4 regions of the Fulvimarina uroteuthidis genome follow, and region 2 is predicted to be linked to each of the others. Evidence: predicted binding sites of a transcription regulator. Region 2 holds the regulator's gene; each other region holds the start of a gene.
The links. Region 2 encodes LexA, which represses DNA repair genes until DNA is damaged. Its sites were predicted from a motif close to TGTTCNNNNTGTGTTCNG; they were not measured.
Positions count from the first base shown of each region.

Region 1 (7,163 bases), on a different contig from region 2:
CCGCGCTTGCGGGCATTGCCGAACGCACCGAACAATACGACCGGGCGATCGCCTATTATCGCGCCATTCCCGAAAGCTCCGCCTATCGCCGCACCGCCGATCTGCAGATCGGCCTCGACTACTGGTATGCGGATCGCAAGGACGAAGCCAAGGAACATCTCAAGCGCGCCACGGAAACCTATCCCGACGATATTCAGGCCTATACGGCGCTTGCCGACGTCCTGGCGGCGGACAAGGACTATGCCGAGGTGACGGTGGCCCTGAACAAGGCGATCGAACTTGCCGAGCCGATCACCGCCGAAAACTGGAACCTGTTCTACCAGCGCGGGATCTCCTACGAGCGCCAGGATCAGTGGCCGAAAGCCGAAGCGGACTTCAAGAAGGCGCTGGAACTCTCCCCCAACCAGCCGCAGGTGCTGAACTATCTCGGCTATTCGTGGGTCGACCAGAACACCAATCTGGAAGAGGGTCTCGACATGATCCGCCAGGCGGTCGAGTTGCGGCCGAATGACGGCTACATCATCGATTCCCTCGGCTGGGCCTTCTACAGGCTCGGACGCTACGCCGAAGCGGTCGACGAACTGGAACGGGCGATCCTGCTTTCGCCGACCGACCCGACGATCAACGATCATCTGGGCGATGCCTACTGGCATGTGGGACGCGAACGCGAAGCCCGCTTCCAGTGGGAGCGCGCGCTGAACGGCGATCCGAAACCCGAAGAAGACCAGATCGAGCGCATCGAGGCCAAGCTCGAAGGCGGTCTCGATGCGGTTAAGGACGAAGGCGGGTCCGCCGGGCCCGATCAGCCGAAGGAGGCGAGCGCGAACGCCTCGGACGCGAAGACCGCGAGCTCCGGGACGGATCGCCGGCCCGATCGATCGAAGCCGGAACCCGATGCGGGCGAACGGGCGAACTGAGCCTCGTCTTGCCGCAATCCCCGTTCGAGGGGCGCATCGCCGCGCCCGCCAAGGTCAATCTCGCGCTTCACGTCGTCGGTCGCCGGGATGACGGCTACCACAGCCTCGAAAGCCTCGTCGTCTTCGCCGCCGGTGTCGCCGACGCGCTTTCGATCGGCATCGCCGAGGCCGACGACCTCCTCGTCGAGGGCCGTTTCGCGCAGGGCGTGCCGACGGACGGACGCAACATCGTCCGCAAGGCGCTTCTCCTTGCCCGCGCCGAGGCGGCTTGCATCGGCATGACGATCCCGCCGCTTGCCATCCGTCTGACGAAGAACCTTCCCCATGCCGCCGGAATCGGCGGAGGGTCGGCGGACGCGGCCGCCCTATTGCGCTTTCTCTGCGCCGACCGTCCCGATCTTCGAAAGCGTCTCGCATCGGGAGCCTCGAGGCTCGGTGCCGACGTGCCCATGTGTCTTGCCGGCACGCCGACCCTTGCGCATGGCGTCGGTGACGTGCTGACTCCCGTTGCAATGAGCCATATGCCCGCCATGGTCCTGGTCAATCCGGGGCGGCCCGTCGAGACGCCGGCGATCTTCAAGGCCCTCCGCAACCGCGACAACGCCCCCCTGCCGCCCCTGCCCGCCGCCGGACTGTCCGATCCGGACGTGCTTTTCGATTGGCTCGACCGCGCGAGGAACGACCTGCAGGAGACCGCGATCTCGATCGAGCCGACGATCCGCGAGGCTTGCCGGACACTTAACGCGCACGGCGCCCGTTTGGCGCGCATGTCCGGGTCGGGCGCGACCGTGTTCGGCCTGTTCGACAGCGGGACAGCCGCCGGCCAGTGCGCCGATACGGTTCGGGCGGCTCGTCCCGACTGGTGGGTCGCCGTTTCCTGATCCCTCCTTCCGCCCGTCTTCCATGATAGAATGCGGCGCGTCCGGCTCGGAACATCGTCGCCCCGACGAGGGTTCACCAAGGGACGCTTACGTTCCAATGTCAAAGCCCAGGTGATCACGACCATGCCGGACGTCAACGAAGCCAGCGACCCCGACCGCCAGTTCATCCCGCTTTCCATCGCGGTCCTCACCGTCTCCGACACGCGCACGGCGCAGGACGACGCGTCGGGCGACCGCCTGGCGCACCGCATCGGGGAATCCGGCCACCGGCTGGCCGACCGCAGGATCGTGCGCGACGAGCGCACCGAGATCGCCGACGCCGTCCGGGGCTTCGCCGACGATGCGACCATCGACGTGGTCATTACGACGGGCGGCACCGGCTTTACCGGACGGGATGTGACGCCCGACGCGCTCGAGCCCCTGTTCGACAAACGGATGGATGGCTTTTCGAGCGTCTTCCATCGCATCTCCTTCGACAAGATCGGCGTTTCCACGATCCAGTCGCGCGCGACCGCCGGGCTCATCGGCAAGACGTTCGTCTTCGTCCTGCCCGGTTCGCCAGGCGCCTGCGCCGATGCGTGGGATCATATCCTCGCCGCCCAGCTCGACTACCGGCACAAGCCCTGCAATTTCGTGGAGATCATGCCACGCCTCGACGAACATCTGCGCCGCGGGGGCCGGTCCGTCTGACCGGGCGAACGCGCGCCGCCAGCGTGGCGCGGCGAGGCGGTCCGGTCAATCGGCCGCGCGCCGCGGGCGGATCTCGGCCCGCAACCGTTTGGCCGCCAGTCCCGCGGCGAGCTCGGCAAGCGGCGCCGCGCCGCGCTGCCTGACCAAGCCGATGGCTTGCGATGTCTTCAGCAGAAGCCCGTCCGTCAACGCCGTTCGTTTCTCGGCAAGGCGGGCCAGAAAGCCGATCCGGTCCCGGGCGGCCGAGCGGAAGCGCGCGGCCTGGGGGCCACCCCGGGGTCCGTTGCCCGCGCCGATATGCTCGATGACTTCGCTCGTCCACCCCTCGAGCAGACGGCTGCCGGTTTCCACCCACAGGACCCAGTCGGACCGGTCGTTCCCGAGCGCGGCCTCGAGCCCGGACGGCGCGAGGACGCGGCACCCGCAATGATCACAGACCGCATGGGCTTCGGCGGACATGCCCCGGTCGACCACGGTCACGTTCCTGACGACACCCTCGACCGAGCCGGAGACGAGTGCGGACAGGGTCAGGGCGAGATGGCGGTCGTCGGGACCGCTGTCGATATAGACGCTTAACATGGACCACACTGTAGCGGAGGGCCGGCACGTTCGCCATCCTCCGGTTAATGTTCTTGTATTGTTCTCGTTGATGCGTTAACACACTCTTCAAGATGTTCACGGATTGTTCGAGGACCTGCCATGCTTGATATCGCTTCCGCCGACCGCGCTGCCTTCGATGCCTCGCTGGGCGTCGATATCGCCAACCGGATCATCGACGAAGGTGGCCACCGCATCGGCGCCTCGCGTCGTCGCGGCCGGGGTGCCGGAATCAATCCGGCGGGCCGTTTCGAGCCGTTCGCACGCCACGAGTTCGACGATGGATGGGATTCGCTCGAAGACCTTCCCGCCTTCAAGACCGACGTGCAGGTGGAACGGCCGCGAACCATCATCACGAAGAACACGTCCCCGGACATCTCGTTCGACCGATCGATCAATCCCTATCGCGGTTGCGAGCATGGCTGCGTCTACTGCTTCGCCCGGCCGAGCCACGCCTATATGGGCCTGTCGGCCGGGGTGGACTTCGAGTCCAAGCTCTTCGCGAAGCCGAACGCCGCCCAGCTTCTGGAGCGCGAGCTGTCCCGTCCGGGCTACGAGGTCCGCTCCATCGCGATCGGCACGAACACCGATCCCTACCAGCCCATCGAGAAGCGCTACGGCATCATGCGCGAGATTCTCGAAGTGCTGGAAGCGGCGAACCATCCGGTCGGGATCGTCACGAAGTCGGCCCTCGTGCTGCGCGACATCGATATCCTGGCGCGCATGGCCGACAAGGGCCTTGCACGGGTCGCCCTGTCCGTCACCACGATGGACCGCAAGCTCGCCCGGACGATGGAGCCCCGCGCATCAACGCCGGACAAGCGGATCGACGCCATCAAGCAGTTGAACGACGCCGGCGTGCCGACCATGATCATGACGGCGCCGATCATTCCGGGCCTGACGGATTCGGAGATCGAACGGCTCCTCGAGGCGGCTGCGGCGGCGGGCGCGAAGGAAGCGGGCTATGTACTCCTGCGGCTGCCGCTCGAAGTTTCGCAGATCTTCAAGGACTGGCTCCTGCGCCATTATCCCGACCGTTATCGGCATGTCCTGTCCCTGCTTCGCTCGATGCGCGAGGGCAAGGACTACGATGCCGAATGGGGCAAGCGCATGCGGGGCACGGGGCCCTATGCGTACCAGATCAAGCGCCGCTTCGATCTTGCTGCAAAGCGGCTCGGTCTCAACCAGGAACGCCAGACGCTGCGCACGGATCTCTTCAGCGCCCCGCGCGGCAGCGGCGTGCAGCTCTCCCTGATCTGACGGGCAGAACAGCATCACGGCGGGTCGCACCCCGTGAAACAAGGTCGTGTGCCGCCATACTGCCCAACGCACGCGGCCTTGTGAAGGATCGGAGATCGCGTAAACCTTGCCGCATCATGGTTTGCTCATCGTCCGATTCTCCCCCCATTTCGCCATCGTCTCCGCCGACCGGCGAAGAGTGTCCGACGCCTTCCGGTGCGCGGCGTGCCACCGGCAGGCCGCTTCGCATCCGGCCCGATCATTCACGGGAAGCGGCATTGATCGACAGCGGTTCGCGGTGGATCGCGGGGGTCGACGAGGTCGGCCGCGGTCCCCTGGCCGGTCCCGTGGTCGCCGCAGCGGTCGTCTTCGAAAGCGCGCGCGACGTGCCGGAGGGCATCGACGATTCCAAGAGACTGTCCGCCGATGAGAGGACGCGCCTCTACGATGCGATCCTCGCGAACGCGCATGTCGCCATCGCCTCGACCCCGGCCGCCGTGATCGACCGGATCAACATTCGGCAGGCGACGCTGAAGGCGATGGAGGGTGCGCTTCTTCGCCTCCCCATCCGGCCGACAAACTGCCTGATCGACGGGCGCGACCTGCCGCCGGCCTTCTCAGGGATCGCGACAGGCATCATCAAGGGCGACAGGATCAGCGTCTCGATCGCGGCTGCGTCGATCGTCGCCAAGGTCACGCGGGACCGCATGATGGCGCAGGCGGACCGAACCCATCCCGGCTACGGCTTTTCGGCCCATGTCGGCTACGGCTCGCCGGCCCATCTCGCGGCGCTGGCACGGCTCGGCCCCTGCCCGCTCCATCGCATGAGCTTCAGCCCGATCCGGACGCGGCCCATTCGCTGATCGGGATCGGTGAACGCCGGCGAAAGCATTCCTTCATCCGCCCTCTCTCGCGACGCGAAGCCGGCGTTCCTCGACCCGGCGATCCGGCGCGCACGAGGCACGAGCCCCGGCGTCCGGGAACACGGTCGAATAGCAGCGGGCCCGTCGGTCGCCCGGCTGGACGTTTTCCCGAACATCAAGGCTGCTTTTCGGAAAGCCTGACGTGGAGATCGTCCCGCAACCCGCGCGAGCCGATCCGACCGCTCCTGCGCAAACACAAACGGGAGCGCCTGAGACGCTCCCGTTTTTGACTCTTCGACATGTCGGCGAGACGGCAGAACCGCCTTTCGGGCCCAACGGCCCTTTGAAGACGCCGTCGATCTAGTTCAGGCGCTCGCGAACCGCGGCGATCGAGGACGAGACCGACTGGCCGGTTCCATCGCGCTGCGCGATGACCCGTGCGGCCGCGGCGATCGCAATGTCGACGGCGGAGGCGCGGACATCCTTGCGTGCGTCGGCCTCGGCCTGAGCGATCTGGTCCTCGGCCATGGCGGTCCGACGCTCAACGAATTCCTGATTCTTCCGGGCCGTCTCGGCCAGCATCGTCTGCGCTTCGCGCCTGGCCGCCTCGACGATGTCGCGGGCCTCCTGCTCGGCTTCGCGGCGACGCCGTTGATATTCGGCCAGCTGCTGCTTGGCCTCTTCCTTCATCTCCCGGGCTTCTTCCAGCTCGATCCGGATCCGCTTCGAGCGCTCGTCGAGCGAATCGTTGATGCGCCGGAAACCCTTGAAATAGACGACGACCGCAAAGAACAGCAGAAGTCCGATGAGAGCCCAGAATGAATTGTCCATGGCGGGCCTCCTTAAGACCTGGTCGCGGCGACTGCCGAAGAAACTTCGTCGCGGGTGACGTCGAGCTTGATCACGTCGCGAAGGATCGTCTCGGCGACATCCGTCGCCAGTTCGTCCATGCCATTCATCGCGCCGCTCTTGGCGGCCGCGATACGCTCGCGGGCCTCGTCGAGGCGGGCATCGAGTTCGGCCTCGAGCTTCCGTCGCTGCACGTCGCCTTCTTCACGCGCGTCGTTGCGCGCATCCTGTCCGATGGAGTGGGCGCGCTCGCGCGCTTCGGCCAGCTCCTGCTCGTAGGCGGCGTGCGCCTCGTCGGCTTCCTGCTTCGCCCGCTCGGCCGCTTCGACATCGATGGCGATGCGGTCCCGGCGATTTTCGAGAATGCCGCCGATCCGGGGAACGAGAACGTTCTTGAGAATCCAGTAGAACAGGCCGAAGGTAATCGCGAGCCACAGGATCTGCGACGGAAAGAATTCCGGATTCATCGGCGGGAAGCCGGCATCGTGGCCCGCGCCGGCGCCGGTCTCGCCGTGCAGGACGGCATCTTCGCCGCTTCCATCCGGAGGTGTGTTGCCCCCGGCGTCGGGCGTCTGCGCGTTGGCGGCCGTTACGAACAGCAAGACTCTACCTCCATATTAACGATCCGGCCGCCCCGTCGTGAAGCGGCCGGACGAACGATCCATTCCGGCTCGTCGGTTGATTAGACGAACAGCAGAAGAAGCGCGATCAGCAGCGAGAAGATGCCCAGAGCTTCCGTCACCGCAAAGCCGAAGATGAGCCGGCCGAACTGGCCGTCTGCCGCGGACGGGTTGCGAAGCGCACCCGCGAGATATTGTGCGAACATGTTGCCGAGGCCGAGGGCCGTCATGCCCATACCGAAACATGCAAGACCTGCGCCGATGTAGCGTGCTGCGTCAGCTTCCATGGAAAAACTCCTTTAGGTGGATCGTGTTGGCATTGCCAGGGTTACCGCCGGTGGGGGCGGAAGGGTTAGTGATGGGTGTGCACCGCATCGTTGAGGTACATGCAGGTCAGGACGGCAAAGACGTAAGCCTGCAGGAAGGCGACGAGGAACTCGAGCGCCGTGATCGCAACCGTCATCAGCAACGGCAGGATGGCACCGACCACGCCCACCGCGCCGAGCG
Region 1 covers NZ_JAXLPB010000001.1:443,453-450,615, forward strand. Annotated here, with positions in the region: gene U0C82_RS01980 (tetratricopeptide repeat protein) at 1-917, shown strand, start outside; gene U0C82_RS01985 (4-(cytidine 5'-diphospho)-2-C-methyl-D-erythritol kinase) at 926-1,798, shown strand; gene moaB (molybdenum cofactor biosynthesis protein B) at 1,922-2,488, shown strand; gene U0C82_RS01995 (glycosyl transferase family 2) at 2,534-3,067, opposite strand; gene U0C82_RS02000 (PA0069 family radical SAM protein) at 3,188-4,345, shown strand; gene U0C82_RS02005 (ribonuclease HII) at 4,603-5,187, shown strand; gene U0C82_RS02010 (F0F1 ATP synthase subunit B family protein) at 5,548-6,018, opposite strand; gene U0C82_RS02015 (F0F1 ATP synthase subunit B) at 6,030-6,638, opposite strand; gene U0C82_RS02020 (F0F1 ATP synthase subunit C) at 6,719-6,943, opposite strand; gene U0C82_RS02025 (F0F1 ATP synthase subunit A) at 7,009-7,163, opposite strand, start outside.
Region 1: the regulator LexA is predicted to act here: its motif matches at 3,116-3,133, upstream of U0C82_RS01995 (glycosyl transferase family 2).

Region 2 (7,163 bases):
GAGCGGCGAACCCCGATCTCGTCGTCCTCGGCAGCAGCGTCCGGCTTCCGGTAACGGCGGCCGCCCTTGAAGCGGTTGCGCATAACAGATCGGGGGCGCTCGTCGGATTGTCCTTCGATGCCGACGCGAAGGCGAAGTCGACCTATACGCCGGACCTCGTCACCGTGAACCGGCGCTATCGTTCCGCCCTCGTCATCGACGTGAAGCGCTCGCTCGCCTCCTATCTCGACACTCACCGTCTGAGCGAAATTAGAACCCGCATGCTGGCGGCCTCCCTGACGGTACGCCCAACCGACCTCGAGATCGGCCTCCATCTCGCGGACATCGTCCGTTGTCCCTGCGCGCCGCGCGGCGAATGCGATGTCCTCGAGATAGGTGTTCATGCGCTCGATCTCGGCGCGGAAGATCTGTTCGAGCTGATCCTTCGTCGTCATGGCGGCAGTCGGTCTCACGGTCAGGTCGGCAAGGAGCGTGTTCAGACGCTGCGCCATGTAGATCGCCTTGCGATGATCGGACAACCGCAGGGAGAAGGACAAGCGCGCCTGCCGAGGCATGCGCCTGAAGCGCACGGGCACGCGAGCACGCCAACAAAACGTGTGCCCACGCCGTTCGAGAGTGGGAATGTCATGCCGCCGAGCCACCGACCGGGTTCCTTCGTCCGAGAGCCCGGACGGACGACAATGGCCATCACCTCTGGACTACAGGTTTGGCCCAAGTGCGAGAACGATAAGCTGACGGATTCTCAATCAAGAGAGAAAAAGATTACAATGATTTGGAGAGTGCTGGCTGGGGAACCTGGATTCGAACCAGGACTAACGGAGTCAGAGTCCGTGGGTCTACCGTTAACCTATTCCCCAATGGCCCGTTGTCGGGCAGGGTCGATATATCGGTTCGGCGCAGGATTGGAAACCCTTTGTCGGGAAAAAAATCGACATGCCGGTTCCGGCGGCCGATGCGCCGGGTGTCGCGGCGCGCTTTCGCGCTGGCCTTTGCGAGGCGGTCGCCTATCCTTCGGGTCATGGACGACCACGCGGACACAGGCCTGCTCGAAGGCGCGGAGGATGGGCTTTGCCGCTGCCGGTGGGCGGGGCAGGATCCGCTCTACCGGCAATATCACGACAAGGAGTGGGGGCGCCCCGTGGGATGCGACCGGCGGCTTTTCGAGAAGCTTTGCCTCGAAGGCTTTCAGGCCGGCCTGTCCTGGATCACGATCCTGAGGAAGCGCGACGCGTTTCGCGAGGTCTTTCACGGGTTCGAGATCGAACGGGTCGCGGCGATGGGCGAAAGCGATGTGGACCGGCTTGTCGCCGATGCCCGGATCATCCGCCATCGCGGCAAGATCGAAGCCGTGATCGGCAATGCCAAGGCGACGGCGGCGGTGATCGAGGCGGAGGGCTCGCTGGCCTCGTTCCTGTGGGCGCACGAGCCTGCGGCCACCGAACGGCCAGACCAGGTGACGCCCGAATGGATACGCGCCAACCCCGTCACGCCCGCCTCCCGGCGGCTGTCGGCGGCGCTTCGCAAGGCCGGCTTCCGCTTCGTCGGACCCACGACATGCTATGCCTTCATGCAGTCCATGGGCTTCGTCAACGATCATTATCCCCGATGCCATGTGCGCGAGGCCTGCGAACGGGACCGTGCGGCGTTCGTGCGTCCCTAGAACAGCGGCCCGAAAATCGGGATCGATTGTCGGAAAGCCCGATGTTCGAACGCCAACGGATAGCGGGCGCATCCCGCGTCCGACCAAACGCCGATGCTCGAAGGTTCGCTCGCAGTGCCTTCGTCGCCGCTTCCGGATCGGCGCAAATCGTGTCGCAAAAGGACCGGAACGACCGGCTCCATCCGCCGGCCTCGAAGACCGGATCGCGGGGACGGACGGCGGCGGTCCGGCGCCCCCGACCCCATGCCATACGGACGGGGCAGCGGTACGGGCGCGTGCGAGCCCTTTTAAAAAGGCACCGGCGGGGTCATGGTCGACCTCCCCGGCGCTTGCAGCCGGCGAGGCCCTGTCGTTCGAGCCCGCGTCAGCTCGCTTCGTCTGCCGGCGTCAGCTTGATCAACCGGCCGCCATTGCCGTCCTCGAGCACCCAGATCGCGCCGTCCGGGCCCTGTTCGACCTCGCGAACGCGCTTGTCCCACGAGAAGCGCTCCGCTTCGCTGGCGGACTCGCCCTCGATGTCGACATGGACCAGCGCACGGCCCGAGAGCGCGCCGAGAAACGCGTCGCCCTGCCAGTCGGCGAAGGTCTCGCCGTCATAGATGATCAACCCGGCCGGCGAAATCGATGGCACCCAGGAGACCTTGGGAGCGGCGAAGCCGTCTTCCGACGGGTCGTGATCGGGGATCGAAACGCCGGAATAGTTGACGCCGTTCGAGGCTTCCGGCCAGCCATAGTTTGATCCGGGCGTGACGAGGTTCAACTCGTCGCCGCCGCGCGGCCCCATCTCGGTTTCCCACAATCGGTTCTCGCCGTCGAAGGCGATGCCCAGCAGATTGCGGTTGCCGACCGTCCAGAACTGCTTGGCAAGGTCGCCCTGGTCCTGAAACGGGTTGTCTGCGGGGACCGAGCCGTCGAGGTTGAGACGGACGATCTTGCCGAGGTTCTTGTCCATGTCCTGGGCGGGCGTCTGCTTCTGGCGATCGCCCGAGGTGATGAACATGAAGCCTTCCTGATCGGACCCTTCCGGCCCGAACGCGATGCGGTGCGAATAGTGCCCGTTGCCGGGAACGTGTGGCTCCTGCTCCCAGATCTTGGTGACGTCCGTCAGCTTCGGCGTGCCTCCGGAGGTGTCGAGCACGGCCCGTGCGACAGCGGCACCGAACGTCGCCCCGTCGTCGAGGCTTTCGGCATAAGAGAGGTAGATGGCGTTCGACTGCTCGAAGTCGGGGCTGACCACCACGTCTCCGAAGCCGCCCTGCCCCCCATAGGCGACGTCGAACATGCCCTCGACGGCGGTCTTGGTGCCGTCCGGCGAGACGTGCTGCAGCGTGCCGGCCTTTTCCGTCACCAGCATCGATCCGTCCGGCAGGAACGTCATGGCCCAGGGTTCTTCGAAGTCGGCCAGCGGGGTCGCGGTCAGTGCGGTGCCCTCGCTGCCGTCGATCGAAAAGCTTTCCTGCGCAAGCGCCGGAGAGGCCAGGAGCACGCCGGAGGCGAGAAGGGAACCGAGGGCGGAAAGGCGGCGCGTGCGCGAGCGGGTCGAGGCGGTCTGGATCATGCTTCGTCTCCTGTCGGATTGAGGTCGCGTTTCCTTCCAGATAGGGACGCTGGACACGAATATCCGCCTTTACGAAGATTTTGCCGCAGGTCCGCAACCCGGGCGAGGTGCCCCGGGGCGTTGCCGACTCGAAGGGGACAGGGATGTTTCCCGATTCGTTCGCTCCTTCCACTTGCAGAACACAATAAGAACAGATACCGTTGTTCAGGTTTTGTTTTGGAGGCTCCGATCCGTATGCTGACGCGCAAGCAGCACGAACTTCTGTCCTTTATCGATCGGCGTTTGACCGAGACCGGGGTGCCGCCCTCGTTCGACGAGATGAAGGACGCGTTGGACCTCAAGTCGAAATCGGGCATTCATCGCCTGATCACGGCGCTGGAGGAGCGCGGGTTCATCCGCCGCCTCCCCAACCGCGCACGCGCGCTCGAAGTGTTGAAGCTGCCCGAGGCGATGCGCCGGACCGAGGCCCAGACCCCGCCGCCGCGCGGGTTCAAGCCGAGCGTGATCGAAGGCTCCAAGGGGGCTCGCACCCGGCCGGACGAGGCGGGAGGCGGCCGTGCGCCCGGCGCCAATATCTCGATCCCGGTGATGGGCCGGATCGCCGCCGGCGTGCCGATTTCCGCAATCCAGCACAACACCCATTCGATTTCCGTTCCGCCCGACATGTTGCGGGGCGGCGAGCATTACGCGCTAGAGGTCAAGGGCGACTCGATGATCGAGGCCGGCATCCTCGACGGCGACACGGTCGTCATCCGGCGCGGCGATACGGCGAACCAGGGCGAGATCGTCGTCGCGCTGGTGGACGAGGAAGAGGCGACCCTCAAGCGGTTTCGCAAGAAGGGCGATACGATCGCGCTCGAAGCGGCCAATCCCGCCTACGAGACGCGGATCTTCGGGTCGGACCGGGTTCAGGTCCAGGGCAAGCTGGTGGGCCTCATCCGCCGTTACTGAGGGATCGACCGCCCGCCCGTTTCGGCCGCGGCCGGGCCGGTGGAGGACGTTGACCTGTCGCGATCCGGCGTGCCGGACGGCGCCAAGGGCGGGTTCGCGTCCAACGCGTCCGATCGCTGCGCAACGGAAGATGTCGTTGCCGCCGCCGGCAGCGTCGGGACGGGGCCTTTGCCGCCGGACGACGCGTCGCGGATCGGCGGCGCCGCATGCGCGCCCGCGTCCGGCGCGTCCGGCCTAGGCGCAAGGGGCGGGTCCCTCGGCGCCGGATTCTTCCAATATTCCGGCCAGGCAGCAAGGCGGTGCCGGTTCCACGGCGCCGGGTCTTCCGGGATCGAACGCTCGATCAGGATGTCGCCGGAGGCGCGGTCGCGGCGGATGGCGAGCGAACCGGTGCGTCTCAGGGTCCTGAAGGTCACGAGATGGGCGCCCGACCGGCAGCGCGTCTGGCGTGCGGCCCGCGCGACGATGGCGATGTCCGCCGCGTCGCACGCTTGGCCGAGAAGCCGGTAGTCGGTGGTATAGGCGATCTCGATGCCGCTGCCGGTCGAAAAGCGACAGAGCTGCGACGCGCAGTCGTCCAGGCCTTGCAGGCTGCCCCGTTCCACACCGCCGGCAAGAAAGGCGCGGTCCCATTGATCCGCGACGAAGCCGTTGGGCCGCTTTGCGGAATAAAGAATGTCCCCGTCTTCGAGGACCGCGAACGTCTTGCCGTCCTCGAAGATCAGGACATCGGGCCGTTCCAACGGTATTGCGGCGAACGCAAAGCCCAGCCCGGCGATCGGAACCGCTCCCCATCGCAGCCGTCCGACCGGGACGCAGAAGACGAGAAGCGCGAGCGTCATGGCGATGAGCGCCAGCGGCGAGACGATGCCGGTCGGCTGGTCCGGCAGCCATTGGCTGAGGCGGACCGCGACCCCTATCAGAACGTCGAGCCCGAACCCCATGACGGCAAGCGCCGGGGAATCGAGGCCGAAGGGCATCAACACCACGCCGATCAGCGCCATCGGCATGATGAGAAGCGCGAACAGAGGCATGACGGCGACGTTCGCGACGAGGCCGAACGGGGCGAAACGCTGAAAATGGTAGATCGAATAAGGGGCCGTCGCGAGCCCGGCGATCAGTGCGGTGGCCGCCGTTCCGGCAATGTAGATCAGAACCGACCGGGCGATGCCGCCCGAGGGCGGCTCGGTGCGCCCGCGGGTGCGCCACCGCATGTGCTTGTGGCGCGTGTAGGCGCCGAAAACGCCGACGAGCCCGATGGTCGCGGCGAAGCTCATCTGGAAGCTGGCGGTCAGCACGGCGTGCGGACTGAGCGCGAGGATGACGATGGCGGCGATCGAGACGTTGCGCATCGTGATGGCCGGACGGTCGGCGAGAACCGCGAGCAGCATGACGAGAAGCATGAGATAGGCCCGCTCGGTCGCAACGCTCGATCCCGACACGACGAAATAGAAGGATGCGACGAGGATCGCGCCGACGGCCGCCCATTTCTTGATCGGCCAGACGAGGGCGAGGGGACCGAACAGGGCCAGCCCCCGGCGGATCGACATCATGGCAAAGCCGGCGACGAGCGCGACGTGGAGCCCGGAAATCGCCAGAATGTGGGCAAGCCCCGTGGCGCGCAGGGCTTCCGTCGTGGCTTCGTCGATTCCCTCACGCTGCCCGGTGACGAGGGCGGCGGCGACGGCGCCCGGCTGGCCTGGAATCATCGTGCGAATGCGGTCGGTCATCGCGCCGCGCAACCCGGCGATGCCCGTCCGGGCCCGGTCGATAAGGCCTTGCCGCGCTTCGGCCATATCCTGACCGGTGTTTGGCCGCGGCGAGCCGAGTGCGAAACCGTAGGCGCCGAGACCGTCGAAATAGGGGGCGAACGCGAAATCGTACGCGCCGGGAAAGGCCGGCCCGGCAGGGGGACGCAACCGGACGAGCCCCTCGTAGCGATCGCCGGGCGCCATGATCGCGTGCCCGGCGCGAACCACGATGCGGGCGCGCTGCGGCGGCCGCGAAAGCGCGGGGCGCAAGGTCTTCTCGATGTCGACGAGATAGCGCGAGCGGCCCTTTTCGTCGATCTCGTGACTGGCGATCCGTCCCACGACGAAGACGGTCGCCTCGCCGGAAAACACCGTCGTGCCGGTTCTCCAGATTTCGGCGTGGGAGAGTGCCATGCCGGCCAGGAGGCCCGCCAGGACACGCATCGCCGCCGTGCCGCCCATTCTGCCCGACAGGTGCCGGATCGCCATGAGAAGCCCGAGCAAAAGCGCGGTCAGCGCCAGCACGCCCCGGGAGGCGCCGAGGCCATGGACGGCGGTCGCTCCGGCCGCCATCGCGATCGCGACCATATGGAAGTCCGTTCGGTAGGCACGCTCGGTGCGCCATTCGGCGGCGAGCCAGGTTCCGATCCCCGAAAAACCGACGACCGGGGGGCGGCGGGCGAACCGCGCGAGAAACGCCGCCGCCCCGCCCATGCGATCGCGCACGAACCGGATCGGCCCGGCGGAGCGGCCCGTCTCGGGCAGGGTCTGCGGATCACGCACGCGGCAAGGGTCCGTTTCTTGTCACCACCGTCCGCTATGCTACACACGCCTTCGACAAAGCGGAACGATCTTCCGTGTAAATTGCACCTCTCGATGAATGGAGCATCCATGACGGACGGCGTCGTTACCCGTTTTGCGCCCTCGCCAACCGGCTTTCTGCACATTGGCGGCGCCCGCACCGCCCTGTTCAACTGGCTCTACGCGCGCGCCAAGGGCGGGCGGATGCTGCTGCGCATCGAGGACACCGACCGCGAGCGTTCGACCCCCGAGGCGGTCACGGCGATCATCGAGGGGCTGAAATGGATGGGGCTCGAGGCCGACGGGGACCCGGTCTCGCAGTTCGAGAGCGCAGGCCGCCACCGGGCGGTCGCCGAGGAGCTGCTGGCCAGGGGACAGGCCTACAAGTGCTATGCCACCCAGGACGAACTCGCGCAGATGCGCGAGACGGCCCGCGCCGAAA
Region 2 covers NZ_JAXLPB010000002.1:266,140-273,302, forward strand. Annotated here, with positions in the region: gene U0C82_RS06250 (DUF6538 domain-containing protein) at 1-641, opposite strand, end outside; tRNA gene U0C82_RS06255 (tRNA-Gln) at 784-857, opposite strand; gene U0C82_RS06260 (DNA-3-methyladenine glycosylase I) at 1,019-1,660, shown strand; gene U0C82_RS06265 (PQQ-dependent sugar dehydrogenase) at 2,025-3,218, opposite strand; gene lexA (transcriptional repressor LexA) at 3,453-4,169, shown strand; gene U0C82_RS06275 (ComEC/Rec2 family competence protein) at 4,163-6,703, opposite strand; gene gltX (glutamate--tRNA ligase) at 6,812-7,163, shown strand, end outside.

Region 3 (7,163 bases), on a different contig from region 2:
GGATGCGACATCCGCATAGGCGGCGATGGCCTCGTCGAATCGCCCATCGGCCGCGTGGGCATTGGCGATCGACAGACGGGCGAGCTCGGGATAGGCGCCCCAACCGTCGGCGGCCAGGTTCTCGAACGCCGCGATCGCGCCCTCGACGTCACCCTGTGCGACGAGATCCTGCGCCGCCAGATACCGATCGCCGGAACTGTTGGCCTGCGCCACGGCGTAACGCTGGTAGCCCACATAGGAGGCCGTGCCCACGATGACCACCACGATGCCAGCGATGATCACCGTTCCAAAACGCGTCCAGATCGACTTCAGCCGATCCTGCCGCAACTCTTCGCTGACCTCGCGAAAGAAACCTTCGTCGCTCATCGCCCCACGCTTTCAAATGATTGTCGCGGACTGCACGCACGACGCCAGCCCGGCGGTTTGAGGCGACTTCTAACAAGTTTTGGCGCACAAGGAAGGGCTATCGACGTTCAACCGACCGGCGCGACGCCGAACAGCCATTCGTGAAGCCATACGACCAGGAGGATCGTGGTGCCGAGACCGGCGAGGATCGCGATCACGTCGCCCTGCCACGATGCAATGCCGGGCGCGACCGGCCGGGGCGCGCGCCTGAGCGCCGCCAGATAGTCGAGTATCGCCCAGGCGAGGAACGCGCCGAACAGGACCACGTCGGCCACCATCCCGTTCGCCAGCAGGTGGCCCATCGCCCACAAGGCTACGGCGAGGACCATGGGATGGCGAACCGCCCGCTTGATGTGACCTGCGGGCATGTAGGCTGCGAACAGGAGAACGAGCGATACGGGCACCAGGATGAGCGTCACCGCCGTGAGGCCAGCGGGAGGCGTATAGAGTACGCCGCCGGCGATCTGGGCCTCGCGATAACCCTGTCCGATCAGGATCAGCCCCAGCAGTGAGATGAGCCCGTAGGTTCCCTTGTACGCAAGTTCGCCGATCCGCCGGATGAGCGCGGCGCGCGGTGCCTCGCCGACGATGCGGATCGAATGCATTCCGATGAAGATGACGAGACCGGCGATGAGCCATGTCATGGCGATGGTTCCTTGAACGGACATTGAAAGACGTGTCGAACATTCGCGATCGAGGCACAGGACACGCGAAACGTTTTCTCCGCTCGTCGGAATGACAGTGTATCATGCACGGAAGACGGTCTGATACTGTGTCGATAGGCCCAGCTCAGCTCTCCTCGCGCCGATCAGGACCGGAGATCGCCCGACCCGCCGGAAAAGCTGGACCGCGCCGACCCCGCTGCGACCGGCTTGCGGCGTTTTGCAGCTGTTGAAAGGATGAAATTCCATGATGCCCGACATGCCGGCCCTCGGCGCAGCCGCACTCTATTGCAGCCTCAACATCGCAATTCTCGTCTGGATCACCGTGGCGATCGGCCTGATCCGCCGGCGCGAGCGGATCCTGATCGGGGCCGGCGGCAACGATCGTCTGGCAAAGGCGATGCGCGGCCATGCCAATGCGATCGAGATCATGCCGATGACGCTCGTGGCGCTCATCCTGGCGGCGCTTCTGGGCGCCCCCGTGCTGCTGGTGCATGCACTCGGCCTGACCCTGACCATCGGCCGTTTCCTGCACGGCTACCATTTCACCCGGACGAACGCGCCCATATGGCAGCGCATGGCGGGCTTCGCCTTGTCGATGCTGGCCATGATCGGCTCCGCGATCTCGGCGTTCTATCTCGGCCTTGTCGCCATGGCCTGACCGCGCGGCGATCCGTCGGAGAATCATCTGCGATCGAAAAAATTTGCCGGCAGCCAGGAATCTCCGTGCCAAGGCCGCAGCGAAATCGTTCCTGATTTGATCTCTTTCCTTAAGCTTTTCGCGCTAATCTGCAGCCATGGATTGGGACCGAATCACGCTCTGGCTTGCCGATGACCATGTCGCCCTTGCAGGCATCCCGGTATCGGGGCTCGCCGTCGTGCTGGGTGCGTCCGCCCTGTTGTTCTTCGGCCTTTGGCGCCGCTCGCGCGGCCAGACGCGGCGGCTGAGAACCCGGCTGGACGAGGCGGGCGGCGCGGGGCCGGGGGTTGAAGCCGTCCTGAAGGCGCAGGCCGAACTTGCGGGCCGGCTCCAGACGATGACGGACGTGCTCGGCAGCCGTCAGAGCGAACTGGCCTCGACCCTTTCCGGCCGGTTCGACGGCTTGTCCCACACGGTCGGCCGTTCGATCATGGCGACGACGTCGCAGACGAAGGACTCGCTGTCGGCACTCGGTGAGCGCCTCGCGGTCATCGACGAGGCCCAGAACCGGATCGGCGAACTGGCAAGCGGCATCTCGAAACTGCAGGACGTTCTGGGAGACAAGCAGTCGCGTGGTGCATTCGGCGAATTGCGCATGCAGACCATCATCGCCGACGCCCTGCCGGCCAGCGGCTATCGCATGCAGGCCGCGCTCTCGAACGGCAAGCGACCGGATTGTCTGATCCAGATGCCGAACGGCTCGCCCCCGCTGGTGATCGATTCCAAGTTTCCCCTCGATGCCTACGCCGCGATGGCATCTGCCAAGACCCCGGAACAGAAGCAGTTCGCCGCCAGCCGCATGCGGCGGGACATGGACGTGCACATTCGCGCCATCGCCTCGAAATATCTGATTGCCGGCGAGACCCTCGATACGGCGCTGATGTTCGTGCCGTCCGAAACGATCTTCGCATTCCTTGGCGAACGCTTCCCCGATATCGTCCAGAAGGCGTTCAGGGCCCGGGTGGTGATCGTCTCCCCGACCTTGCTGATGCTTTCCGTGCAGGTCATCCAGAATCTCCTCAAGGATGCGCGGGTCCGGGAGGAGGCGGGCCGGATTCAGGCCGAGACCCGCCATCTCGCCGAGGACATAGCGCGTCTCGACGAACGGGTCGGTGCCCTCAGAAATCATTTCGGGCAGTCGGCGCGCGACATCGACCAGATCCTGATCACGACGGCCAAGATTACCCGGCGCGCGGAAACGATCAGCGACCTGCCCCTGCGTGACGAGGAGACAGGTCCGACGCGATCTGCACTCCTATAGTCACGCTTATGTGAACATCACCCAAGGTGCTGACGCAACTCAACGATTTCCGGGCCTTGGATCGCTGTTCACTGATAATAATTAAGCGTATCGTTACCAAACGGTTAAAATGTCTCGGATCGAAACCCGGTCGGCCACGTTGTCTGGACAGGTTAGTTCGATCGTCAGGGGGACGAGATGAGGCGCGCGGCACGGACATTGATGACGGTGGTGAGTCTGGCCGTGATGCCGGTCTCGCTGAGCGCTGTCAATGCGCAGGCCATGGGTCTTGCCGAAGCCTACAATTCCCAGACCGAAATCGACTTCCGTCAGGGCCTGCAGATCCGTCTGGCATGGGCGGGAGACTATGTCGGCCCGTTCGACGGCATCGTCGGCCCGCGTACCCTGCGGGCCATCCGCGACTTCCAGGCACGCCACGGTATGGATCCGAACGGCGTGATCACCGACGAAATGTTGACACGTCTCGTCGGCCTCTCCGATTCCATCCAGAACGGCCTCGGTGTCGCGTTCGCGGAGGATGAGAAGAGCGGGTCGCGCATGCTGATTCCGTTCAACCGCGTTGTCGACAGCGGGCGCACGGATGTCGGGAATCTCTGGCGGTCGGAAGATGGCCGCCTCGAAGTCGAGACCGTGCGCGTCGCCGGATCGGGACAGACCCTCAAGGGCCTCTACGACGTACTGCTGACCGAGACGGACACGCGTTCGGTCACGGGCTCTGAGTTCGGTGGAGAATGGTTCAAGGTCTTCGGCAAGGATGCGGGCCGCGAATATCTGATGCGGTTCGAGGTCGGCAAGACCGACGCGACCGACCTGCGAGGATTTTCGGTTTCCTACGATCCGGCGATCGAGGACGAGGTCGAACCGTTCCTGTCCGTCGCGTCCGAGCTTTTCGAGCCCTTTGCCTCCGATCCGAGCCAGCCGCTGCTCGTCAGCCGCGACGACCGGCCGTTCACGACCATGATGCGGAACCAGCGCGCGGGGTCACACGAGCGCGACGGTCGCTTCGCACTGGCCCATGCCGATCCCTCGCAGCCCAACATGTTCGCAATGCCGCCCGAACCGTCCGACGTCGACGCGATGGAACTCGATCCGTCGGACGTGGCGTTCGACATGGCGGGCTCGGGCTTTGCCGTTTCGAAGGATGGTTGGGTCCTGACGAACGCCCATGTCGTCAACGCCTGCAATGCGGTCTTCGTCAGCGGCTATGGACGGGCGGTCGATCGTATTGTCGATGCCGACAACGATCTGGCTCTGGTGAAAGTCGAGGGACGTTTCGAGGAGCCGTTGAAGATCTCGACCGGCAAGCCGCGTCTCGGCGAGGACATTCTCGCGCTGGGGTTCCCGCTGCGTTCGATCCTGGCCGATTCGCTGAACGTCACGCGCGGCAACGTGTCGTCGCTGCTCGGCCTGATGAACGATCCCCGCTACATGCAGATTTCCGCACCGGTCCAGCCGGGCAATTCGGGTGGGCCGCTCGTCGATCTGTCGGGCCGGGTCGTCGGTGTCGTGACCGCCAAACTCAACGCGGTGGCGATCGCCGACGCGACAGGTGATATTCCCCAGTCGATCAATTTCGCGATCCAGCCGAACGCGGTTTCCACCTTCCTCGACGCGAGCGACATCGAATATGTTACCGCCGATGCAAACGGCGGGCTGCAGAGCGTCCCCGATGCGGTCGAAAGCGTAAAATCGTCGATCGTGCCCGTCCTGTGTCTCGACGAGTAGGCATCCTCTCGCCTTTCGCCGGTACCGACGGGCGGTCCGTCATCAGACTGCGAGATCGTTTCCGCCACCGATGAGAAATCTGGGATGGGCGCCGGCCAACGAGCGGGTCCTTGCGCATGCGGCCGTGTCGACCCGCCCCTAATGGGGCGTTCCGCCAGACGCCGGTGGAACGTGCGGAACAACCACCCCTCTCGCCGGTTCCTCCTATCGAGAAGATCCAAAACATCGAGGGACCCATGGCCGATCTCAGCACCGAACCGAAGATGATGCGCTCGCAGCAGGACAAGGACACGCGCGCCGACATTGCCGAGGACGAAACGCGGAACAAGACGCCGCGCAAGGATGCCGACGCAGAGAGCGGCCGCGATCGGGAGCTGTCGAAAACCGGTCGAGCGAATTACGAAACCGAGCAGATGGACGCGATCTTCGAGGAGAACAAGGCCGGCGCCACGCCCGCCGCGCCCGGGTCCGAAAACCGGACGGCCGAAGAGACTGCCCGAAAAGGCGAGGCCGGCCTCGCAAGCAAAGGCCGTTCGCGTCTGGGCGACTGACCGAGACGCGCCGCATCGGCCTGCTTCACGCCGCCTCGCCTTGCCGGGGCGGCGTTTTCGTGTCGGCCAGCGTAACGCAGGTCGTATCCCTTTACAGGATCGACTGGAGAAAGCGCGTCAGGTCGTCGGACACGTAATCGATGTGGCTGGCGTCGCGTCCCTCATGCTCCCAATATTCGCCGAACGTCGTCTCGAAATTGCGCGGGACGATCAGCACGGTCTTCATGCCGAGCGCTTTGGGAACCGTCAGGTTCTTCGACAGATCCTCGAACATCACGGCCTTCGTGGGATCGATGCCGTGTAGGCCGACGAATTTGTCGTAGGTCGCGGCCGCCGGTTTCGGCACCAGATCGGATGCGACGATGTCGAAGATATCCTCGAAATGGTCGGAAAGGCCCATCTGGCGTGCCGCCCGTTCCGCGTGGCCGCGATCCCCGTTCGTGAAGATGAATTTGCGACCGGGCAGGGCCTTGATCGCAAGTCCGAGGTCCGGGTTCGGCTCGAGCCAGGAATAGTCGATGTCGTGAACGAAGTTCAAAAACGCGTCGGGATCGATGTCACGCTCTTCCATCAGGCCCTTGAGGGTCGTGCCGTGCCGCCGGTAGAGATCCTTCTGGACCAGGCGTGCCTCGTCCCTTGGCAGCGACAGGAGATCGGCGACGAAGGTCGTCATCCGCTGATCGATCTGCGAAAACAGATCAGTGTGCCGTGGATAAAGCGTGTTGTCGAGATCGAAGATCCAGTCGCGGACATGCGAGAAGTCTTCTGGTTTTGCGGCGTCTGTCGGCAGGGTATCGGCGGTCATGCTCATGGGTCGGCCAATTCGCTTCATCGATTTCGCAGCGTCGAACCTGAATGCTACGATGGAAAGGTTCACGGAGAATGTGGATTGAAATCACGGTCGCCGCAGCGTTCATGCAGAATTTTCGATCCGCCCTGCAAAAGCGACTGACTTCCGATCTTTCCACCACCGGAGCGACATTCGTTCGCTTCGGCTTCGGCTTGCCCTTTGCCGGTCTGTACCTTCTTCTTCTCCACTCTGTCGATTACGCGATCCCGGCACCCGACGAAACCTTTCTCTGGTACGTGCTTCTGGCATCCTTGTCGCAGATCGCGGGAACGGCTCTGCTCGTTCTCGCCTTTTCCTATCGCAACTTCATGGCGGCGACCGTCTATTCCAAGACCGAACCGATCGTTGCGGCGCTGTTCGGATTTCTGATCCTCGGCGACACGCTGGCGTTGCCCGGTCTCGTCGCGATCGGCGTGGGTCTTCTCGGCGTTGCCGCAATGTCGATCGGTGATCGTGGAACGCTGCGGCAAATGGTGCGGTCGTCCTCCCTGCCATCCGCTGCGATCGGCCTGTCGTCCGGCGTCGGGTTCGCCATCTCGGGGATCGCGGTCCGCGGCGCGGCGCTTTCGCTCGGCACGGCCGATCCGGTCGCACAGGCGGCCCTGACGCTCGTCTGCGTCATCGCACTGCAGACCGTCCTGATGGTCGTCTTCATCGTTCTGGTCGAAGTCGCGACCTTCCGTGCGATCCTCCGGGTCTGGAAAGTCGCGTTGGCCACCGGGTTCTGCGGGGCTGCCGCGTCCATCGGCTGGTTCACCGCCATGGCTCTGCAACCCGTCGCCCTCGTCAAGACCGTCGGACAGATCGAGCTCGTCTTCGCCTATCTGGCCTCGATCTGGTGGTTTCGGGAATCGATCTCCCGCAAGGAGCTCCTCGGCTGCGCTTTGGTGATCCTCGCGGTCCTGATCCTGATCCGGTCCGGCTCGTGATGGCGGATGGCCTGCTGGGTCGCAACGCGCGGGGGCATGCGTGTCCCGCCTCGGTGTTTGAGATCGCGTCCGGCGCTCAG
Region 3 covers NZ_JAXLPB010000005.1:103,191-110,353, forward strand. Annotated here, with positions in the region: gene U0C82_RS14800 (tetratricopeptide repeat protein) at 1-366, opposite strand, end outside; gene U0C82_RS14805 (NnrU family protein) at 474-1,049, opposite strand; gene U0C82_RS14810 (MAPEG family protein) at 1,315-1,728, shown strand; gene U0C82_RS14815 (DNA recombination protein RmuC) at 1,865-3,028, shown strand; gene U0C82_RS14820 (serine protease) at 3,230-4,753, shown strand; gene U0C82_RS14825 (hypothetical protein) at 4,990-5,304, shown strand; gene U0C82_RS14830 (pyrimidine 5'-nucleotidase) at 5,396-6,115, opposite strand; gene U0C82_RS14835 (DMT family transporter) at 6,187-7,083, shown strand; gene U0C82_RS14840 (OprO/OprP family phosphate-selective porin) at 7,160-7,163, opposite strand, start outside.
Region 3: the regulator LexA is predicted to act here: its motif matches at 1,815-1,832, upstream of U0C82_RS14815 (DNA recombination protein RmuC).

Region 4 (7,163 bases), 430 kb from region 2:
CGTCCTACGATTTCGACGACATCGCCACCGTCGGCGCGACCTTCGCCTACGCGCCGAACTATTTCGGCGACGACCGGGAAACCGGCTATTTCTACAAGGCCAATCTCTCCGTTCCGCTGCCGAGGGATTTCGCCTTCTCCGGTTCGGTCGGCTATCAGGATTTCGACAAGGGCCTTTTCGACCGGCACCTCGTCTGGGATGCGGGCGTCACCTACACGTTCGAGGATGCGTTCTCCTTCGACGTTCGCTATCACGACACCGATCTCGACGCCTCGACCCAGTGCACGGACACCTTCAAGTGCGATGCGACGATCGTCGGAACCCTGTCCTTCACCACGGGCCTCAAGGCCCTGCGCAAGCTCGCCCGCGCGAACTGATCGTCGCCCACCCATGGCGGCTCCCGCCCAGAAGCACGGCCGCCCGTCCTGCCCCATTGCACAAAAAAGCCGGAGCCGCGTCGTGCGGCTCCGGCTTTTTCATCGTGATTTCGCGGAGCGTCCCGCTGCCGGCCTAGTAGTTGCGGCCGACATAGGCGCCGGTGGCACCACCGGCCAGGCCGCCGACAAGCGCGCCGCCATTGCCGGCGACCGCGTTGCCGATCACGGCACCGGAGGCGCCGCCGATACCGGCTCCGGCGAGCGTGCGCTGGGTGCGGCTGCAGCCGACGGACGTGGCGAGTGCGATCGCGACTGTCGCCGTGAGGATCATGCGAGTGTTCATGGTACGAAGACCTTTTTCAAGATGGCGCTGGGGCCGGATGCGACCTGATGATGAGAAAAGGCCGGTCGTTTGAAACAGGCCTTGCAAGACTATCGAGGGCCATATGTTCGACACTCGTCCTTTGGCAATCGGCGATGTCCGGAATGTGAGGACCCAAAGCCCACCACGCCGTTCCGCCGCCCGCCCTGTGCGATCGTCGTCATAGGTCTGTCTCACCCTGCACAAGCGAATATGAATGACCGATGAAGGGGCGGCAAGCGCGAAGCCGCCCCGGCGCGGCCCGTGCCCACCCCCTGTTGCATCTTGAATCCATTGGTCATTTGGGGTCGCAGGCAGGCTGGAACGGGCCGCCCTGGCGGTCTGGCCGACCTTGGGCGGGAGCCGGTTGACCCCGTTCGGTTGCTCTGACCGCCATGCCCCGCCCAAGGGTGAGGCACCCACCGATCGCCCTTCGCGCCGCGCACCGGCATCCGCTTCGGCCGAGCCACCGATCGCGCGGCCGCCCCTGCAGCCCGGACATGCCGGGCCCTGCGTCCCCCGCCTCTTGCTTCACTGCGCTGCGACAGCTATATCGGTACTGAAATCTCTTTTCGCGCCGGATCGACCGTACGGTTCTGCGTTCCCCTCCCCGCCTTGGCCGCTTTCGAATGTCCTTCGAGATCTGACCCGACCGCTGCTCGGCATCCCGGCCGGCGCGCGTCCCTCGCAAAATTTGCTGTTCGGCCAATCGATCCTGGTCGCTTTCGATCGGTTCCCGCCGTCACTGCGCACCCATCACCCCCAAGACAGTTCGACGTAGACCCATGAAACTCCAAGACCTGAAGAACAAAAGCGCGCCTGAACTCATCGCCTTTGCGGAGGAGAACGAGGTCGAAAACGCCTCGGTCCTGCGCAAGCAGGAGTTGATGTTCGCGATCCTGAAGCAGCTTGCCTCCCAGGATACCGAGATCGTCGGCGAAGGCGTCGTCGAGATCCTGCAGGACGGGTTCGCCTTCCTGCGCTCGCCCGACGCCAACTATCTTCCCGGGCCCGACGACATCTATGTCTCGCCCTCGCAGATCCGGAAGTTCCAGCTGAAGACCGGCGATACGGTCGAAGGTCCGATCCGCTCCCCCAAGGAGGGCGAGCGCTACTTCGCCCTCCTCAAGGTCAACACGATCAATTTCGACGATCCCGAGAAGATCAAGCACAAGAGCCATTTCGACAATCTGACGCCGCTCTACCCCGACGAACGCTTCAAGATGGAGCTGCCCGAGGGTGCCGTGAAGAAGGACATGTCGGGCCGCGTCATCGATCTCGTCGCTCCCCTCGGCAAGGGCCAGCGCGGCCTCATCGTCGCACCGCCCCGCACCGGCAAGACCGTTCTGCTGCAGAACATCGCCCATTCGATCACCGCCAACCATCCCGAATGCTATCTCATCGTCCTGCTCATCGACGAGCGGCCGGAAGAGGTGACCGACATGCAGCGCTCGGTGAAGGGCGAGGTCGTCTCCTCCACCTTCGACGAACCGGCCCAGCGCCATGTCGCGGTCGCCGAGATGGTCATCGAGAAGGCCAAGCGCCTCGTCGAGCATGGCCGGGACGTGGTCATCCTCCTCGATTCCATCACCCGCCTCGGCCGGGCCTACAACACCACCGTTCCCTCCTCGGGCAAGGTGCTGACCGGCGGCGTCGACGCCAACGCGCTCCAGCGCCCGAAGCGCTTCTTCGGTGCGGCCCGCAATATCGAGGAAGGCGGGTCCCTCACCATCATCGCGACGGCTCTCATCGACACCGGCTCGCGCATGGACGAAGTCATCTTCGAGGAGTTCAAGGGCACCGGCAATTCGGAGATCGTGCTCGACCGCAAGGTCGCCGACAAGCGCACCTATCCGGCCATGGACATCCTGAAGTCCGGCACGCGCAAGGAAGACCTTCTCATCCAGAAGTCCGATCTCCAGAAGATCTTCGTGCTTCGCCGCATCCTGTCGCAGATGGGCACGACCGACGCGATCGAATTCCTCAACGACAAGCTCAAGCAGACCAAGACCAACGCCGATTTCTTCGACCAGATGAACACCTGATCGACGCGGCTCCTTGCGCATCGTTGCGCAACGGGACCGGAAAGGCCCGCCCGCTTTCGCAAAGCCGGCGGGCCTTTTCGTGTCCGCTGCCGGTCGTTTCGTGGACGTGAAGATCACCGGCCGTTGACCGGCCCGGCGTCCGGGTCCATCTGGACATGCGACCCGCGCCAACCGCCACAGAGGAGCCCCATGACCGACGCCCCCCATCCAGCCGTCATGCGCGTTGTGGCCGATGCCCAGTCGAAGGGCATCAAGGCCAAAATCATCCACACCGAAGCGACCGCGCGCTCGGCCGAAGACGCCGCGAAGGCGCTCTCCGTCTCGGTCGGGGAAATCGTGAAGTCCCTGGTCTTCAAGGGCAGGGACAGCGGCAAGCCCTATCTGCTGCTCGTCTCCGGCGACAACCGGGTCGACGAAGCCACGGTCGGCGCGCTTCTCGGCGAAACGCTCACCCGGCCCGATGCCGATTTCGTGCGCGAGGCCACCGGGTTCGCCATCGGCGGCGTCTCGCCCTTCGGCGCGACCCGGGAGATCGCCACCTATATGGACGAGGACCTGTTCCGCTTCGCCAGCGTCTGGGCGGCCGCCGGCACGCCGAACGACGTCTTCGAGGTCGTTCCGCTCCAGTTGCGCAGCGCCACCAAGGCGCAGCTCGGCCCCGTCAAATAGCCGGGCCGACCAAGGTCTCAGGCGCCCTCACACAGGCAGCAGCAGCCCCTGCAGCGCCTCGGGGGTGAACACCGGGGCCCGGCAAACCCGGCCCGTGCAATGGAACGCGGCCGGCGTGCGGCTGGGATGCGATTCGGACATCGGGTTGCTCTGCGGCAGCATCGCCGGATCGTGCGTCACGAAATCCAGCCGATCGAGATCGACGGTCCTTGCGACGATGTCGACCATCCCGTTCCATCCCGGGTTCGAGCGCCACCCGAAAAGCGCAAGCTCCGAGCCGCGCGTCAGCCGCTCCGCCGCCGAGACGATGCCCGGAACGCCCGATGGGGCCGCGCCCGCCCGGCCCGCCGCCAGGAGCACCGCCCGCTCGGCGCGCTCGGACAGATCGATCCGTCCCGTCACCTGGGCCAGGAGCAGAAGCCCCTCCAGGACAAGCGAGGTGCCGGACGGCATGGCATCGTCCTGGTCGCCGCGCAGCCGGGCCGGCACGTCGCTCGCATCGCTCGCATTGAGAAAATGCCCCCCCTCGCCGTCCGCATGCCAACGTTCGAGTTCATCCGCCAGCCATTCGGCATGGCTGAGCAGGGCCGGATCGAGCGTCGTCGCAAACAGCGCCATGGCCGCCGAGATCATGGCGCCATAGTCCGACGAAAGCGCGAGGCCCGCCGTCCGCCCGTCCCGCGCGGCATGGCGAAGCCGCCCGTCGACGACCATCTCGCCCATCACGAACGCGAACGCCTCCCGGCCGAGCCGCAAGGCGGTCTCCTCGCCGGTCGCCTGATGGATCTCGGCGAGCGCGCGGATCGCAAGGCCGTTCCAGTCGGCGAGGATCTTGTCGTCGCGTCCCGGCCGTGCGCGGCGTTCGCGCAGCGTCAGAAGGGCGGCCTTGTCCTCGTCGAAATCGGCGTCCGAGCCCTCGGCACCGCCATGAAGCCGGTGCGGGATCGAATGGCCCTCCCAGTTTCCGCCTTCCGAAACGTCGTAGGCCTTGGCGAACGCGGCCGCCCGCGGGCCCAGGGCCGCGTCGATCTCCGCGCGTTGCCACACGTAGAAGGCGCCTTCCTCCATGTGGCCGGCAGCGTCCGCACTGTCGGCGTCGAGGGAGGCGGCAAGACCGCCGCCCGCCGTCCGCATCTCCCGGTCGAGAAAGCCGACGGTCTCGGCGATCCGGCGACGGAACAGATCCTCGCCGGTCGCCCGCCAGCACCAGGTCAGATGCCGCAGGAACTGGGCATTGTCGTAGAGCATCTTTTCGAAATGCGGCACCAGCCAGCGCTCGTCCGTCGAATAGCGCGCAAGCCCCCCGCCGATATGGTCGTAGATGCCGCCGAGGCACAGCGCCCGCGTCGTCTTGAGGAAGGCGGCCTTGTGCTCCTCGTTGCCATGGTGAAAGCCGGAGCGCGCCAGCACTTCCATGTAGGGCGCGTTGGGAAATTTCGGGGCCGTGCCCATGCCGCCGCGCACCTTGTCCATCATCGTGCCGATGCGGGCGGCCACCGGTTCAAGGGCCAGATGGTCGAGTTCGCCGGGTGCGGCATGGGTTTGAAGATGGGTCCTCAGGCGCACGCCGATGTCCTCAGCGCTCTTGTCGATTTCCGCGCGCCGCTCCGTCCACGCCCTGTCGAGCGCCTGCATGATCTGGACGAAGCCGGGACGGCCGTAGCGCGGCTCCTTCGGGAAATAGGTCCCCCCGAAGAACGGCTTGCCCTCGGGCGTCAGCACCATGGTCATCGGCCAGCCGCCCTGCTCGCCGAAGGCATGCAGGGCGGTCATGTAGAACTGGTCGACGTCCGGCCGCTCCTCGCGGTCGACCTTCACATTGACGAACAGCGCATTCATGATCTCGGCCACCGCCGCGTCCTCGAAGCTCTCATGGGCCATCACGTGGCACCAGTGGCAGGCGGCGTAGCCGATCGACAGAAGGATCGGCCGGTCGCGGTCCCGCGCCTCGGCAAAGGCGGCCTCCCCCCATTCGCGCCAGTGAACCGGATTGTCCTTGTGCTGCAGGAGATAGGGGCTCACGGCATCGGCGAGCTGGTTGCCCCCGGCGGCGTTCGACTGGCTCATGGCAATTGTCCCGGCTGCTTCGTTCCCATGGGGTGATACCGCAAGACCTAGCGGCGACCACGCCCTTCGACAGGCTATCGACCCCGCAAGCGCCAGAATTTACAGGCGGAAACGAAACGCCAAGATCCCTCTCCGCCATCGGGGACGGGCAGGGAACGGGCCGGGACGACACGCCCGCGGCGGATCTCCCGCAGTCCGCTCCGTGCCGCGCAATTCGGGCCGACAAGGGCTCGCGCGGCGCGATCGCGGATCCGAACGCCGAAGAGCTTCATCGAGATCGCAATCGTCCGTCCCGTTCCCGGCCTGCGCGACCGGAAGCGCATGAGAGGAATTTATGCACATGATAGGCATTCTTGACTCTTGCGGTTGCCTCTGGAATCCATAGGAACATATCGGGAACGATAGAGAGCTCGAGTCGCTGCACCGGCCACCCTGCTTCGGGTGGCGGAAGGAGGATGTCATGTCTGCCAACATTTCGTCCCTGCCTTCGGGGCCGGCGCGCATCACACGTCAAGACTCGGGAAAATCGTTATATTCGTGTCATATCGACACGAAATCAACCCTGCTCGAAAGTCTGCGATCGCAGATCGCGCGCATCGAGGAAAAGCCGGCGACCTGGTTTCGCGATGGAACCGGCGATGCCGGCGCGAAACCGAAGGGCGCCGGGCAGTCGGCTGCATCACCGGGGCACGGCCCCGAAGAACCCGGCACGGGGGAAGACGATTTTCCTAGCTCCGGGCCTGTTTCCGGTATGGGCCGTGTCCGCCAGGATCGTCGGTGCACCCCGCACGAAGCGATCTCCCTTGGCGACGCCGCCGTCGATGCGGCGCTCGGCGGCGGCTTTCCGGCGGGCGGCCTTGCCGAACTTCACGGCGACGAGGCCCGCGACGGCGGCAGTCTGGCAGGCTTTGCCATGGCGCTCGCCGCACGGTTCGGCGCGTCCCGGGACCGTCCCGTCCTGTGGATCAGCGAACGACCGGCGATCCACGAGGCGGGCCTGCCCTATCCTCTCGGCTTTGCCGCATTCTCGGTGCCCTCCGGCGCGATGACCCTCGTCTGCGCCCGCAGGCTGGACGATGCGATCTGGGCGGCGGAGGAAGCGGCCGCCTGCAAGGCGCTGGCCCTCGTCGTTCTGGAGGCGCGGGGCAATCCGCGCCAGCTCGGCCTCGAAGGCACCCGCCGCCTGCATGTGCGCGCCCACAAGGCCGGCGTACCGCTTCTTCTCGTGCGCCAGAGCGCCGAGGCGCAGTCGACCGCCGCCCCCTTGAGGCTGCGGATCGGGCCGGCCCAGGCGCGTCCCGTCGCCGATCTTGCCGATCAGCGCCGGCTCGTCGGCGCACCCGTCTTCCCTCTTTCCATCGAAAAGAATCGATCCGCCCGCACCGGCCGGATCGATCTCGTCTGGAGTTCCCATGACCGCTCGTTCCGCCTCGCAGCATGGCCGCACGCAGGATCGCTTCCTGGCGCTCGCCATGCCGAAGCTTCCGACAGACCGGATCATCCGCGACCGGCTGGGGCGCACCTGGCGTTCCGACGCGCCGGCTGAGGCGCGGATGCTTCCGCTCGCGCTCTACCAGAGCGCGGCGAACGCCAACCGGATCACCGCTGTCTGCGAGCGCGCGGAGGCGCAGGGTCTTGCGACGG
Region 4 covers NZ_JAXLPB010000002.1:694,345-701,507, reverse strand. Annotated here, with positions in the region: gene U0C82_RS08075 (TorF family putative porin) at 1-377, shown strand, start outside; gene U0C82_RS08070 (hypothetical protein) at 511-720, opposite strand; gene rho (transcription termination factor Rho) at 1,524-2,783, shown strand; gene U0C82_RS08060 (YbaK/EbsC family protein) at 2,973-3,452, shown strand; gene U0C82_RS08055 (thioredoxin domain-containing protein) at 3,480-5,519, opposite strand; gene U0C82_RS08050 (ImuA family protein) at 5,980-7,065, shown strand; gene U0C82_RS08045 (DinB/UmuC family translesion DNA polymerase) at 6,992-7,163, shown strand, end outside.
Region 4: the regulator LexA is predicted to act here: its motif matches at 5,903-5,920, upstream of U0C82_RS08050 (ImuA family protein).